2 regions of the Tritonibacter mobilis F1926 genome follow, and region 1 is predicted to be linked to the other one. Evidence: riboswitches for the same ligand, from Rfam matches in the RefSeq annotation. Region 1 holds a riboswitch; the other holds the start of a gene.

Region 1 (7,565 bases):
GCATGTTTCATAAGACACCTCCACAGTGGAATACCTCGTCTCTAAACATCCGCACCTAAACAGAGCGTTATCAAACTCCCGGACTATTCCACAAAACTGGACTCACTTTTAACGGTGTTTTGCGCGCCGACGGTTTTGAAAAACCGAAATATACAAGGCCGTGCGCATCATAATAACCAAGTCGGTTAGCAGATAAGTAAGCGTATTCTATAGTTTAATCAGCGCAAAACACCTGGGAGATGGTGCCTATTCATCCAGGCCACCTCCCGCGTGCACAACAACAAAGAGAGCAACAGAAAATACTGCCTTGGCAAAACAAAAAACTGACGCGTTTGCGCCGTCATTTACCACCATAGTCACAGACTAGGCAGCGGCAGCGCACCATGCAGCAATCTATGATTCTGTCACCGGCGACCAATTCAGCCGATATGGCCTTGATTTTCACCAATCTGCCCACGGTGCAGCAATAGGTGATCAAGGATCACGCAAGCCATCATCGCTTCGGCGACAGGTACCGCGCGGATACCTACGCAGGGATCGTGTCGACCTTTGGTAATGACTTCGGTTGTTGTGCCATCCTTGCGGATCGACTGGCGCGGCGTGAGAATGGACGAGGTCGGCTTCACAGCAAAACGCACCACCACATCCTGACCGGTAGAAATACCACCCAGAATGCCGCCTGCATGGTTCGACGAATAAACCGGCGCGCCGTCATTGCCCATGAAGATCTCATCGGCATTCTCAGACCCTTTCAACTGGGCCGCATGCATCCCTTCGCCAATCTCGACGCCTTTGACCGCGTTGATCGACATCATGGCGGCAGCAAGATCGGTGTCGAGCTTGCCATATATCGGCGCGCCAATACCTGCAGGGACACCGCGCGCAACCACTTCGATTACCGCGCCAACCGAATCATGCTGTTTGCGCAAGGCTTGCAGATAGTCTTCCCAAGGTTGAACAGCCGCCGCATCGGGAATCCAGAAGTCATTCTGATCAATCGCCGCCCAGTCAAAGCGCGTACGGTCAATCTCCATCTCACCCATCCGGGTCATATAACCTTTGATCTCAAGCCCCGGCACCAACGCTTTGATCGCCTCACGGGCAACACCGCCCGCAGCCACTCGCGCCGCAGTTTCGCGTGCAGAAGACCGCCCGCCACCACGATAGTCACGATTGCCGTATTTCTGGAAGTAGGTGATGTCCGCATGCCCCGGGCGGAAAGTTTGCGCAATCTCGCCATAGTCCTTTGAGCGCTGGTCGGTGTTCTCGATCATCAACTGGATCGGTGTGCCGGTGGATTTGCCCTCAAACACGCCCGACAGGATTTTCACGGCATCCGGCTCATTGCGCTGCGTGGTATTCTTGTTTTGACCGGGACGACGTTTATCCAGCCAGTGCTGCAACATCTCTGGTGAGATGGGCACATTAGGCGGGCAACCATCCACGGTCGCCCCCAAAGCGGGCCCATGGCTTTCACCCCAAGTGGTGACACGAAAAAGGTGGCCGAAAGAGTTCATGGACATGCGCGCGGGTCTCCTTTGGTTTGTTCCTTTAGCGGCAAAGCCCGCCGGGGAAAAGAGATCCGCGCATTACCCCCACACAACGGACAAAAAAATCCCCCTTCTTCGCCCGAGAAACGGTAGGCCCGTGAACACAACACAGATAGCGAAGTAAATTCAAAGGGGCGCTACCCCTTCGGCCCAATGGGCCTCATCCCCGGGATACTTCAGGTTAGAAGAAAAGGGGACTTCGGCCTTCTTCTAACTCAAAATATCCCGGAGCGCGAGGCAGCGCCTCGCCTGCGCCACCTTGCCAAGCCATGCAACCACACCTAGTGTCACCCCACCTCGGGGTGCGCGTAAATATTGCGCTGAGATGCCGATCTGGCGAACCCGCTGAACCTGAACCGGATTATACCGGCGGAGGGAAGGTTTGGGACGATTTGGAGCAATAGCGCTCAGTCTCCTCCTTACCAACGCCGCATTGGAGGACAACATGAAATCCCTCATCCTTGCGAGCGCCACATTGGTTGCCACCGCTGCCTCGGCAGACACACCTCAGTTGGTGGTCTACACATACGACAGCTTTGTTTCGGAATGGGGGCCCGGCCCCGCTGTAGAAGCCGCGTTTGAGGCCGCCTGTGACTGTGATCTTAAGTTCGTTGGTGCAGGTGATGGCGCAGCCTTACTTGCACGGATCAAATTGGAAGGCGAACGTTCAGATGCCGATATCGTGTTGGGGCTCGACACCAACCTGACCGCAGCCGCCAAAGAAACGGGTCTCTTTGCACCGATGTCTGTCGCAGCGGAATATGCGCTGCCGATCGAGTGGAAAGATACGCATTTTGCTCCTTACGACTGGGGTTATTTTGCCTTTGTCCACAACGCGGATGCTGATGTGCCGTCGAACTTCAAAGCGCTGGGTGAGAGCGATGTGAAAATCGTCATTCAGGACCCGCGCTCCTCAACACCAGGGCTAGGCCTGCTGATGTGGGTTAAGGCCGCCTATGCAGATGAGGCCCCCGCAATCTGGGAAAGCCTCAGTGACAACATCGTCACCGTAACCAAAGGATGGTCGGAGGCCTATGGTCTCTTTCTCGAAGGCGAGGCCGACATGGTGCTCTCCTACACCACCTCGCCAGCCTACCATCTGGTCGCCGAAAACGACGACAGCAAAGCGGCGGCGCTTTTTGACGAAGGACACTACATGCAGGTCGAAGTTGCGGGCAAACTTGCCGCAAGCGACCAGCCGGAGTTGGCGGATCAGTTCCTGCAGTTCATGGTATCTGATGCTTTCCAATCGGTTATCCCGACCACAAACTGGATGTATCCGGCGGTAACTCCCTCCGAAGGTCTGCCTCAGGGGTTTGAAACCCTCGTCAGCCCGGAAAAATCTCTGTTGCTGCCCGAAGAGGAAGCCGCATCTATACGCGCCGAGGCGCTGGACGAATGGCGCGCAGCGCTCAGCCAGTAACCTTGCCTGTGGTCGCGATCTGGCCCGGAACCTGCGCCGCCCTTGGGGTGGCGCTTCTGGTTTTGGGCACTCTTGTTGCAGTGGCATTGCAGGCAGATGACCTTAGTGGTTTTGCAGCCGCCGACTGGGCGGCATTGCGTTTCACGCTGGTGCAGGCCAGCCTGTCGGCGCTCTTGAGCGTGGCGCTGGCAATCCCGGTGGCAAAAGCGCTGGCACGGCGGCGGTTTTTCGGGCGGCGTGTGTTGATCACCCTATTGGGTGCGCCATTTATCCTGCCCGTCATTGTTGCAATTCTCGGGCTACTCTCTGTGTTTGGACGTTCGGGCTGGCTGAGCGATCTACTTGGCCTTGCCGGTCTGCCGCCCGTGCAGATCTATGGGCTGCATGGGGTGGTGATCGCGCATGTGTTCTTCAATCTTCCTTTGGCGACCCGACTTATTCTGCAAGGCTGGCAAGAAATCCCCGCAGAACGGTTTCGCCTTGCTGCACAACTGAATGCAGGCCCTCGCGCCATGTGGCAACTGACCGAAGCCCCAATGCTGCGGCAAGTCGTGCCGGGAACGGCTGCGGTAATCTTTGCCATCTGCGTGTCGAGCTTCGCGGTTGCACTGACCCTGGGTGGCGGTCCCAAAGCCACCACGATCGAATTGGCGATTTATCAGGCCTTTCACTTTGATTTTGACCTTGGACGGGCAGCGATGCTGTCGGGCGTGCAGCTTGTCCTGACAGTGGTGGCCGCATTTCTAGCGCTCAAAGCCTCTTCGACTGAGGGGTTTGGCGCAGGTCTTGATCGTGCCGTGATACGTTGGGATGGCAAAGGAACCTGTGCACGCATAATCGACGGATTCTGGATCGCAGCCGCAGCGCTTTTTCTCATGCTACCTTTGCTTGCCGTATTGATTTCAGGGCTGCCGGGGCTTGTGTCACTGCCAGCATCTGTCTGGGGCGCAACGTGGGTTTCCATACAGGTCGCCACACTCAGCACTGTGTTTTTGTTATGTGTGGCTCTACCGTTATCGGCCAGCATTGCGTTGGGACGCAAAAGGCTCGGCGAAGTGGCTGGCATACTTGGCCTTGCTGCCTCTCCATTGGTGATCGGGACCGGACTGTTTGTGATGGTATACCCTTATATTGACCCGTTCCTGTTGGCCCTGCCTGTCACAGCGCTGGTGAACATGGTGATGGCACTCCCATTTGCGCTGCGGATACTCGTCCCACGTATGCGGCACGTGCTGCACCACAATGCCAGGCTTGCACTTGCACTCGATATGAACGGGCGCACGGTGTGGAGACGTGTTCTTCTGCCTCGATGTCGCGCGCAGATCGGCTTTGCGGCGGGGCTAACGGCGGCGCTGTCACTTGGGGATCTCGGTGTGATCGCACTCTTTGCCGACCCCGAAGTGGCCACTCTGCCCTTGCAAGTCTATCGCCTGATGGGAGCCTACCGGATGGAAGCGGCACAAGGGGCTGCGCTGCTGTTGTTTGTTATATCCATGGGCGCGTTCTGGATTTTGGACCGAGGGGGGCGCCTTCATGCTGAGGCTTAACGCATTGGACATCCGCAAAGGAGACTTCCGCCTTTCCGGCACCGCCGACATCAAAGCTGGCGCACGGGTTGCCGTGATCGGCCCGTCCGGGGCTGGCAAGTCCACCTTTCTCGAGGCGATTGCAGGGTTTCAACCACTCAACAGCGGAAAGATCCTTTGGCGCAGCGACGATCTGACGGCGCGCCCACCGGGAAAGCGCCCCGTCGCAATGCTATTTCAGGATGGCAACCTGTTTCCACATTTGACAGTCGCACAAAACGCGGGACTGGGGATCAATCCCAATCGCAAGCTCACACCCGACGAAATGAAGACTGTAGAAGTCGCGATATCGCGCGTGGGCTTGAGCGGTATGGAGGGTCGCAAACCGGCTGAACTGTCGGGAGGGCAGCAAAGCCGCGCCGCACTGGCGCGTGTGTTGGTGCAACAACGCGACCTGTTGCTGTTGGACGAACCCTTTGCCGCCCTTGGGCCTGCGCTCAAGGCGGAGATGCTGGATCTGGTCAAGGAGATCGCGGCCGAACGCAATATTACGCTCCTGATGGTAAGCCACGATCCAGATGATGCCCGACGTATCACCGACGAAGTCCTGCTCATCGCAGAAGGAAAACTGCATCCTCCCGCCCCAACGGCAGAAACATTAGACAATCCGCCAGCAGCGCTTCGAGAGTATTTGGGAACATGAGCCGAGCCTGCCGCCACCTCAACTTACCTGCTCTCCTTCATTTTTTATGATAGCCCATTTCCCTCATTGCGCGCCTCGCGCTAGAGTTGCGACAATCAGGGAGATCCAGTGAGATGAAGCTCTATTATTCGCCCGCCTCGCCCTTTGTGCGCAAAGTCGTGTTGGTACTGCATGAGACTGGCCAGATGGATGATGTGGAATTGCTGCCCGTCAGCACCTCTGTGACCGGGCCAGATTCGGCGCTGGCAGCCAGTAACCCACTGGCAAAAATCCCGGCCTTAATCCGCGACGGCGGCCCGACGCTTTATGACAGCCGGGTCATATGCGAATTTTTAGACGCGCGTGCAGACGGGGCGCTTTACCGCGGTGGATGGGACATGAAAGTTCTGGAGGCCACGGCGGATGGCATCATGGATGCGGCAGTTTCCATGTCCTATGAAAAACGCCTGCGCCCCGCTGAGAAGCAATGGGACGCGTGGCTTGAAGGGCAGCTGTGCAAGGTGGTCGGAGCCTGTGCCGCAATCGAGACTCGTTGGATGCCATTGCTGTCGGGACCCGTAAATATTGGCCAATTAGCCGTTGCAGCAGCTCTGGCTTATGTGGATTTCCGACACCCCGATGCGGGCTGGCGAGACGCATCACCCCAGCTGGCGAAGTGGTTTGAGACCTTTGAAACACGGCCCTCAATGCAGGCAACCCGACCTGACGCAGCCTGAAGCAAAGAGTTCACTTCGTTTAAATGAGGGTGAGTCAGATAGGAGGCGAAGGCGCAGCAGTGCAACAGTTCTGTGAAAGAATGCAACACTCAGGCGGGCCTGCGCTGCTTTGACCGCTAGACGAACCCGGTTTGCATCGCTAGACACGCGGCTGAGTCACCGCGTTTATTGCGGTGTAAGCGCATGTTTGCCCTAAACGGGCGCTGAAACTTGGAGAAAACTCGTGTCCCACGCAGAAGACCACGAAGGAACCCGGAGAGATTTCCTCTACTACGCCACAGCTGGCGCAGGGGCAGTCACCGCGGGTGCCGCCGTTTGGCCACTGGTCAACCAGATGAATCCCTCGGCTGACGTTCAGGCCCTGTCCTCCATCCTTGTGGACATTTCAGGCGTTGACGTCGGCACACAAATCTCTGTCATGTTCCTCGGCAAACCGGTGTTCATTCGCCGCCGCACGCAGGAAGAAATTGACGAAGCGCGCGCAGTCGAGATGCAGGAACTGATCGACTCGTCCTCGGAGAACCCCAACAAGCCGGGCACCGATGCTTCGGATGAAAACCGTACTCTTGACGAGAACGGCGAATGGCTGGTGATGATGGGTGTCTGTACCCACCTCGGCTGTGTACCGCTTGGCGATGGTGCCGGTGAATTTAATGGCTGGTTCTGCCCATGCCATGGTTCGCACTACGACACCGCAGGCCGTATCCGCAAAGGTCCCGCGCCGCAGAACCTGCACATCCCGGTGGCTGAGTTCACCGACGAAACCACCATCAAGCTAGGATAAGGGGGTCGCACGCATGTCAGGAATTCCGCACGACCATTACGAACCCAAGACAGGCCCGGAAAAGTGGTTGCACAGCCGCCTGCCCATCGTCGGCCTCGTCTATGACACCATTATGATCCCCACCCCAAAGAACCTGAACTGGTGGTGGATCTGGGGTATTGTGCTCGCCTTCTGTCTGGCGCTGCAAATCGTTACCGGCATTGTTCTGGTGATGCATTATACGCCCCACGTAGATCTGGCTTTTGCCTCCGTTGAGCACATCATGCGCAACGTGAATGGCGGCTATATGATTCGATATATGCACGCCAACGGCGCTTCGCTGTTCTTTGTGGCGGTCTACATCCACATCTTCCGCGGCCTGTTCTACGGCTCTTATAAGGCCCCGCGTGAAATCACGTGGATTGTGGGCATGCTGATCTATCTGATGATGATGGGCACTGCCTTCATGGGTTACGTTCTGCCTTGGGGCCAGATGTCCTTCTGGGGTGCAACCGTGATCACCGGCCTCTTTGGCGCGATCCCATTCATTGGCGAGCCGATCCAGACTTGGCTTCTGGGTGGACCTGCGGTTGATAACGCAACTCTGAACCGCTTCTTCTCGCTGCACTATCTGCTGCCCTTCGTGATTGCCGCCCTTGTGATCGTTCACATCTGGGCCTTCCACACCACGGGCAACAACAACCCCACCGGTGTTGAAGTGCGTCGCGGCTCCAAGGAAGAAGCCAAGAAAGACACCCTGCCGTTCTGGCCCTACTTCGTGATCAAGGATTTCCTTGGCCTCGCGGTGGTATTGGTGATCTTCTGGGCCATCGTCGGCTTCATGCCGAACTACCTTGGTCACCCGGACAACTACATCGAAGCCA
Region 2 (7,565 bases), on a different replicon from region 1:
TTCTGCCACCAAAGCGTTCACAGTGGCCACTGCGGCGCGCATTTCACCGTGGGTTTCGGACTTGACCACGGCGAGCGCCCACGCGCGGGAGAAGTGGATCAGAAAGACGTAATCCTGGCGCAAGTAATGCAAAAACGCCTCTCTCGAGAGAGAGCCATCTTTGAGGCCTTCTACAAAGGCATGGCGGGTATAGGCGCGCCACGCCTGCGAAGCACTTTCGCGCATCAGTGCAAAAGCTTTGCCATATGAGGTGCTCATTGTGCTGTCACATCGATTGCAATGGCCTCAACAGGGTTCAGACTGTCGATCATACCGCTGTCTTTGAGAAAGGCCTCAAACCGTGCATAGCGCCCCGCGTCAAATCCTGCCGGACGCAATGCGAAACGTGGCAGCGTATCGACCCAAGCACGGGCATTCAGCTCATCTTGGAGCTCAGTGGAGGTAGCCGCGAAGATCTCCCAGCTTTTCTCAGGATTATTGACGATATACTGGGTCGCTTTTTCTGTCGCTGCGAGGAAACGTGCGATCTTGTCGGCATCCATACGGTCGGGATTGGCGACATAAATCAGTTCATCATAAGACGGCACGCCTTCTTCTTCGACATAGAAACAGCGGCCCTCAACGCCTTCGATTTCCATCTGGTTCAGTTCAAAGTTCCGAAACGCACCGATGACTGCATCGACTTGTCCGGACATGAGAGATGGCGATAGCGAGAAGTTCACGTTGATCATCTCAATATCGTTCGGAGTCACGCCATGTTCGCCCAGCATGGCCTGCAAAACGGCCTCTTCGACTCCCGCAACTGAAAAGCCGATTTTTTTGCCTTTGAGGTCAGATAGCTCCTGAATGGGGCCATCGTTTAATACCAGAAGGCAGTTCAGCGGGGTTGCGACCAACGTTCCCACGCGTTTCAGTGGCAAGCCCTCATGGATCTGCAAATGCAGTTGCGGCTGGTAAGACACTGCCAGATCCGCCTGACCTGCAGCGACCAATCGTGGAGGGGCCGAAGGATCAGCAGGTGCGACGACCTCCACCTCAAGGCCTTCATCCGCGAAATAGCCGTTCTCCTCAGCGATAATGATTGGACCGTGGTCGGGATTGACGAACCAGTCCAAGAGCAGGGTCATTTTATCCTGCGCCATGGCCGGGGTTGCAGCCACAATGGCCAATGCGGCGATGATGTTTTTCATAGTGCGTTTCTTTCGTGTCTTTAGGATGCTGAGGCCGCGACGAGCACAATCTTGCCCGGCCAGATGTCATGGATTTTTTCTGCGGCCCGCCAGGCTCGCAGGCCAGTGGCACAACACAGGACCAGACGGCTGGCCGGATCTGGCAAATCTTGTTCGAGGGCCTCTGCACTGGCATATCGCGCAGTCGGATGAAGCAACGCGGCATCGCTGCGCAGTTCAATAATGTGATCGCAATCTTGCAGATCCGACGCTGCCACAAAGGGAAATGCGGTTTCAGGCTCGGGCGCGTGATCAAAGCGAAAGCTGGTGGAGTGGAAAGATCGGCAATCGACTTGCACCACCTGCCCCAGCGGCGAAGGGTCCAGATCCAGTAGCACATTTAGCGCCATCTGCGCTTGCTGTGCGCCGATCATCGCAACAACAGGGCCCAAGACTCCTGCTGTTTCACAGCTTGCACCACTATCCGGTGCCTCGGGAAAGACTGCGCGCAACGAAGGAGCACCGCCGCAGAACCCACCGACATATCCGCCCAGTCCCAGAACAGAGGCACTCATGAGCGGAATGTGTTTTGCGTAGCAGAGATCGCTCAGCAGGTAGCTGACTGCATAGCTGTCCGCACAGTCCAGAACCAGGTCCACATTCGCAAGTAGAGCCGGCGCATTAGCCGGAGTTAACCTTTGCGCGACGGTTTCGACGGTGATCTCGCTGTTGAGTGCGCGGCAGCGTTTTGCGGCCACGTCGACCTTCATGTGGTCGCAGTCTGCTTCGGTAAACAATGTCTGGCGGTGCAGGTTGGAAAGGGCCACCTCATCGCCATCAATCAGCGTGATATGCCCAACGCCTGCACCAGCGAGGAGCGGCAACACCGGTGCAGCCAGACCACCGGCTCCAACCACCAAGATTTGGGCTGCGGCAAGACGAGTTTGCCCTGTATGCCCGACCTCGGGAAGGATCATCTGACGCGCGTAGCGGCTCATCTTGTGGCCTCGATCCACTGACGCACCCGCGTTTCGGGATCCGGGTTTAGCGTAATATCAGTCACCACGGAGACAATATCGGCTCCCGCCTCCAGCACTCCCGCAGCGCGTTCAACCGACATGCCACCAATGCCCACCAATGGGATGTCCCCGATGCGGGTTTTCCATTCGCTCACCCGAGGCAGCCCTTGTTGATGCCATTTCATCTTTTTGAGGATCGTCGGATAGACTGGTCCAAGCGCCACGTAATCTGGATCTATTGACAGCACGCGGTCGAGTTCGTCTTCGTCATGGGTCGAGACACCCAGTTTGATGCCCGCCGCGCGGATCGCCTTGAGGTCAGCCTCATCCAGATCTTCTTGGCCGAGATGAAGCCAATCGCAACCGAGCTCTATCGCGAGTTGCCAATAATCGTTGACGACCAGAACGGCTCCATATCTGCTGCAAAGATCGCGAGATTGTTCGATTTGCTCTTTCACAACGTCCCTGGACTGGTCTTTGATCCGCAATTGAACCAGTTTCACCCCCAAGGGCAGCATGCGCCTCAGCCAGTCGGCATGATCGAATATCGGATAGAAACGATCCAAGGTCATGATAGGAAAGCCTTTCCAATGACTGGCGTTGAGGCTTCGGCCATATCACGCGCCTCAATTGGGTCTGCTTGATGAGCCAATAAACCAGCCTCGATCGCAGCCATCATCGCGCGCGCCATCGCCACAGGATCACCAGCCCGTGCAACAGCGGTATTCAAAAGCACCGCATCATAACCCAGTTCCATTGCTTGGGATGCGTGGCTCGGCAGGCCAATGCCCGCATCGACCACCAATGGCACCTCTGGAAATTCGGCCCGCATCGCGCGCAGTGCATAGGGGTTGTTGAGCCCCCTGCCCGATCCAATCGGCGCTCCCCAAGGCATCAAGACTTCGCAACCTGCTGCCAGAAGTCGCTCGCCTACGATCAGGTCCTCTGTGGTGTAGGGAAAAACTTCGAAGCCGTCCTCAGTCAGGATTTTCGCGGCTTCGACCAGCTGAAACACATCGGGCTGCAAACTGTCGGTATGACCTATCAACTCGAGCTTGATCCATTTAGTATCAAAGACTTCGCGTGCCATATGAGCAGTGGTGACGGCTTCTTTTACCGTATGGCAGCCAGCGGTATTCGGAAGGATCAGAACACCGAGGTCTTGTATCATTTTCCAAAATGAGGCCCCTGCTCCCCCTGCCCCTTCACGGCGCAAGGAAACGGTTGCCACACTTGCACCACTCTGGCGAAAGGCTTGCTCCAGGATCGCAGGGCTTGGGTACTGTGCAGTGCCCAGCATCAGCGGGTTGGGCAATTGGGTCCCGTAGAAACTTTTCATGATCAGCCTCCCTGCATTGGCGCGACGACCTCAATGCGGTCGCCGTTTTGCAACATGTGGGTTGCGCGCATTGCGGCGGGAACAAACGTCTCGTTCACCGCTGTCGCCACGCGCCCGGAAAACCCACGTTCCTCGAGAAGCGCTGCCAGCGTGGTGGCGACAACGTCCAACTCGGCACCGTTAATTACGATCTTCATCGACCATCTCCGAATGTATGTTGTTCAGCGCCAAATCAGCTACGCCGCGTGCAAGCGCAGGTGCGAGCAGGTAGCCATGCCGGTAAAGCCCATTTGCATAGATCCGCCCGCCGAGACGGCGGATGCGTGGCAGGTTGTCAGGAAATGCGGGCCGTAGATCGACACCGACCTCAAGCACTTCGGCCTCACCAAAAGCTGGGTTCAGCGCGTAGGCTGCGCTCAGCAATTCCAGCATGGAGCGGGCCGTAATGCGCCCGCTGTCTTCGCTCTCAATCATCGTCGCGCCAAGCATGTAGACACCATCGCCGCGCGGCACGATGTAGAGCGGTATGCGCGGATGCAGTAAACGTACTGGCCGCGTTATCGTCACATCCGGACAGCGGATCACCAGCATCTCACCCTTGACGCCGCGCAGATCTCGCAGTGCCTCACGTGCTTGTAAGCCTCTGCAATCTATTGCGTTGACGAGTTGATCTGGAGCGGTTTCCTTGTGGAAGATGATGCCCTTATCCCGCAACGCGTGATAAAGATCCATCAGCGCCCGACGTGGATTAAGATGTGCCTCATTCGCGAAATACAATCCTTGCGAGTAACCGCAGAGATCCGGTTCCAGTTCTGACAACTCCGGCCCGATCTGACGGTATCCCTCGGTACGGCGTGCAAAGCGGCGCAGATCCGGCAGATCGCGTCGCCCGGCGACCACAAGGGTGCCGCGTTCGGTCACATTGGTTTTGCTCTTCCACCAGTGGATCGCTTCCTGACCCAGCCGCAACACCGGTTCCTCGGCGTTTTCATACTCGCACCACGGGGCGAGCATACCTCCTGCCCACCATGAACAGCCATGTGCGCCTGGAGGGCCAGATGGATCAAAGATTTGAACTTTTGCGCCGCTCTCTGCCAGCTCGGTCGCGACAGCTAGCCCTGCAACCCCTGCCCCTATGACGGAATAGAGTGTCATGCTGACCAGAAAGGGTGAAAATGATGAACAGGCCCATGACCGTGTCCAACGTTCAACTCATCTGCTGCGGTGATGGCGTTTTGGAGGTAGCGATGTGCCTCTTGTACGGCCTCGCGCAACACCATTCCTTTGGCTAGTCCCGCAGCGATTCCCGATGACAACGTGCAACCGGTGCCATGAGTGTTATTTGTGTGCTGTCGTGCGGCGCTGAATGTGGCGACAACACTCCCGCCGGAAATCAGGATATCTTCGCAGATATCTCCGGAGGCGTGACCGCCTTTCATCAGTACTGCCTTTGCCCCGAGATCACAGAGCGCAATGCCTTGCGTGATCATTTCATCGGCTGACGTTGCCGTATCTTGGCCAAGCAAACAGGCAGCCTCTGGCAGGTTCGGCGTCAACACCGACGCGCGAGGAAGCAACCGGTCCCGTAGAGTTTCCACCGCCTCTGGTGCAAGCAGCGCATCGCCTGATTTTGCGATCATCACCGGATCAACAACGATTGCCTCTCCATAATTTTCAAGGGCTTGTGCGACACGTTCGATAATACCGGGGGTCGCAAGCATTCCAATCTTGATCGCACGCACATCAAGATCTTCGAGGACTGCATCAATCTGCGCCGCTATAATATCGAGCGGGACAGAATGCACCGCTGTGACTGCACGTGTGTTCTGTGCGGTGATTGCCGTGATGACACTGGCACCATAAACACCGAGGGCCGACATTGTCTTCAGATCAGCCTGAATGCCTGCGCCGCCTCCGCTGTCAGACCCTGCGATGGTCAATGCGATATGCGCCATAGCAATGCTCCCACACTATTGGGGCACCGGCAAAGAGAGAGTCCGCATATCAGAAGACCGTTCCCTACGCCGGAATTGCCCGGATCAGGTTCGATGGGTTAACGCATTCGCGCCTCTCAGCCTCTATGAGGCACCCCAACGGTTCTCTATCCGGGTATCAAGTGTGGCGAGAGAAGTCAAACTGCTCTGAATGGCACAGGCAACTGTAAGTGTAAGGTCAGACGATCTCTGTGCTATACCAGACGTTGCGCGTTGTCAGATAGCTCTCCAATCCTTCGGTGCCGCCTTCACGTCCGTAGCCGCTCGCTTTGACACCGCCAAATGGGGTTTCTGGCAGAGACGCCTCCAACGTGTTGATGGAGAAGTTGCCAACTTCCACCCGGTCAATCATCCGATCGATATAGTCTGCACGATTGGTGAAGCCGTATCCCGCGAGTCCGTAGTCAACCGAGTTTGCCCGTGTGATCGCGTCATCAAGATCGCGAACCGGATTGAGGATCGCAATCGGGCCAAAGGGTTCTTCTTGCATGATGCGGGCTGTGTCTGGCACATTTGCCAATACAGTTGGCTGAAAGAAGTATCCCTTGTCACCAAGGCGTGCCCCCCCGGTGCGCAGCTCTGCGCCTTTAGACACGGCATCTTCAACCAGTTCTGACAAAACAGGGATACGGCGCTCATTTGCCGTTGGTCCCATCTCCACGCCATCATCCATACCATTTCCGACCACAGTTGTCGCAGCCCGTGCAGTAAAGGCATGGGCAAACTCGTCAAAGATGCGTTCATGCACAAAAAAGCGCGTGGGCGAGGTGCAGACCTGCCCGGCGTTGCGCATTTTTCGAATTGCGCCGCTGATCGCGGCTTTTTGGACGTCGGTGTCTTCGCAGACGATCACTGGGGCATGGCCACCAAGTTCCATCAACACCCGCGTATCGCTTTGTGCAGCAAGCCCTGTCAGTTGCCGCCCTACAACGGTTGATCCGGTCAGGGCAACAAGTCGAATGGCTGGCTGTGGGATCAGGAACTCCGAGATCTCGGATGGCTTGCCAAAAACCAGATTGAGCACACCATCGGGAAGCCCTGCCTCTTCAAAAGCCCGAACAATATGGATCGCACCCGCAGGCGTTTCCTCAGCGGCTTTCAGGATGATAGAACACCCCGAAGCGAGCGCGCCTGCGATCTTACGTGCTGGCTGGCTCATCGGGAAATTCCACGGCGAGAAGGCAGCTACGACACCAATCGGGTGATGGTGAACGGAGATTTTGGAGCCAGAAGCAGAAGGGATCACCCGTCCGTAGACTCGCATGGCTTCTCCGGCGTCCCATTCGAAAAACTCAGCACCGCGAATAACTTCGAGCCGCGCTTGCGCCAACGGTTTTCCATGTTCAGCAGTGATCGCTTGTGCAATTTCCTCTTGTCGATCTCTCATGATCGAGGCTGCATGCATAATCAGCTCGGAGCGCGCACGAGGCGACGTCCTACGCCAGACTTCCAGCCCCTTTTGAGCTGCGGTTAAAGCCTCTTCCAGATCCGAAATCCGCGCGCACGGTAGCCGCCCCAACTCTGCTTCGGTGGCTGGGTTCACAACTGGCAGAGTGTCTGGCGTTTCACGCCACTTGCCACCGATAAAGAGTTTCAGGTCCGGATAGGTGCTCATTTCGGCCTCGTTGCTTGCAGTTGCCATGGTTCAACTGTCCTGCGCCAACGGCATCACCTCAACCGAATTGAACAAATACAGGTATCACAAACGCCGATATCAAGTTCGAGGCTGTGAATGCTTGATGTCACCCGACGCGGCATGAAGCGCTTTTAAGAGTGCGCTACCTGCTGGCGAGAGGCTCTGCTTGCCTCGATACGAAACGCCCACCGGTCCGGCACCAAATGGGACAACCCAGTCGACCGGAGCCAATAGGCCACTATCAATGTCGAGCGCCGCGACATGGGCGGGCATCAACCCGACAAAGTCATGACTGCGCAACAAGGAGCGATTGGCAAGATAAGAGACTGATTCAATGGCAGTGCGCGGTGTGTACTGATCTTGGCGGACGAAGAACTGATCTGTTTGTCGCCGCAACGTCGTTTCAAC

The links. A riboswitch is a leader RNA that binds a small molecule or an ion and turns the genes downstream of it on or off. The one in region 1 is predicted to bind thiamine pyrophosphate.
Region 2: linked by a shared signal. The riboswitch ahead of thiD (bifunctional hydroxymethylpyrimidine kinase/phosphomethylpyrimidine kinase) and the one ahead of thiB (thiamine ABC transporter substrate binding subunit) in region 1 are both predicted to bind thiamine pyrophosphate.

The regions. Positions count from the first base shown of each region.
Region 1 is NZ_CP015230.1:2,944,790-2,952,354, forward strand. It holds gene K529_RS13830 (methyl-accepting chemotaxis protein) at 1-11, opposite strand, end outside; gene aroC (chorismate synthase) at 420-1,523, opposite strand; TPP riboswitch at 1,839-1,945, shown strand; gene thiB (thiamine ABC transporter substrate binding subunit) at 1,996-2,973, shown strand; gene K529_RS13845 (thiamine/thiamine pyrophosphate ABC transporter permease ThiP) at 2,949-4,520, shown strand; gene K529_RS13850 (thiamine ABC transporter ATP-binding protein) at 4,507-5,202, shown strand; gene K529_RS13855 (glutathione S-transferase) at 5,316-5,918, shown strand; gene petA (ubiquinol-cytochrome c reductase iron-sulfur subunit) at 6,142-6,702, shown strand; gene petB (cytochrome b) at 6,716-7,565, shown strand, end outside.
Region 2 is NZ_CP015231.1:85,403-92,967, reverse strand. It holds gene tenA (thiaminase II) at 1-258, opposite strand, end outside; gene K529_RS15885 (ABC transporter substrate-binding protein) at 255-1,190, opposite strand; gene K529_RS15880 (HesA/MoeB/ThiF family protein) at 1,211-2,167, opposite strand; gene K529_RS15875 (thiamine phosphate synthase) at 2,164-2,760, opposite strand; gene K529_RS15870 (thiazole synthase) at 2,757-3,527, opposite strand; gene thiS (sulfur carrier protein ThiS) at 3,530-3,724, opposite strand; gene K529_RS15860 (FAD-dependent oxidoreductase) at 3,708-4,682, opposite strand; gene thiD (bifunctional hydroxymethylpyrimidine kinase/phosphomethylpyrimidine kinase) at 4,679-5,482, opposite strand; TPP riboswitch at 5,527-5,630, opposite strand; gene K529_RS15850 (NAD-dependent succinate-semialdehyde dehydrogenase) at 5,700-7,163, opposite strand; gene K529_RS15845 (LysR substrate-binding domain-containing protein) at 7,236-7,565, opposite strand, start outside.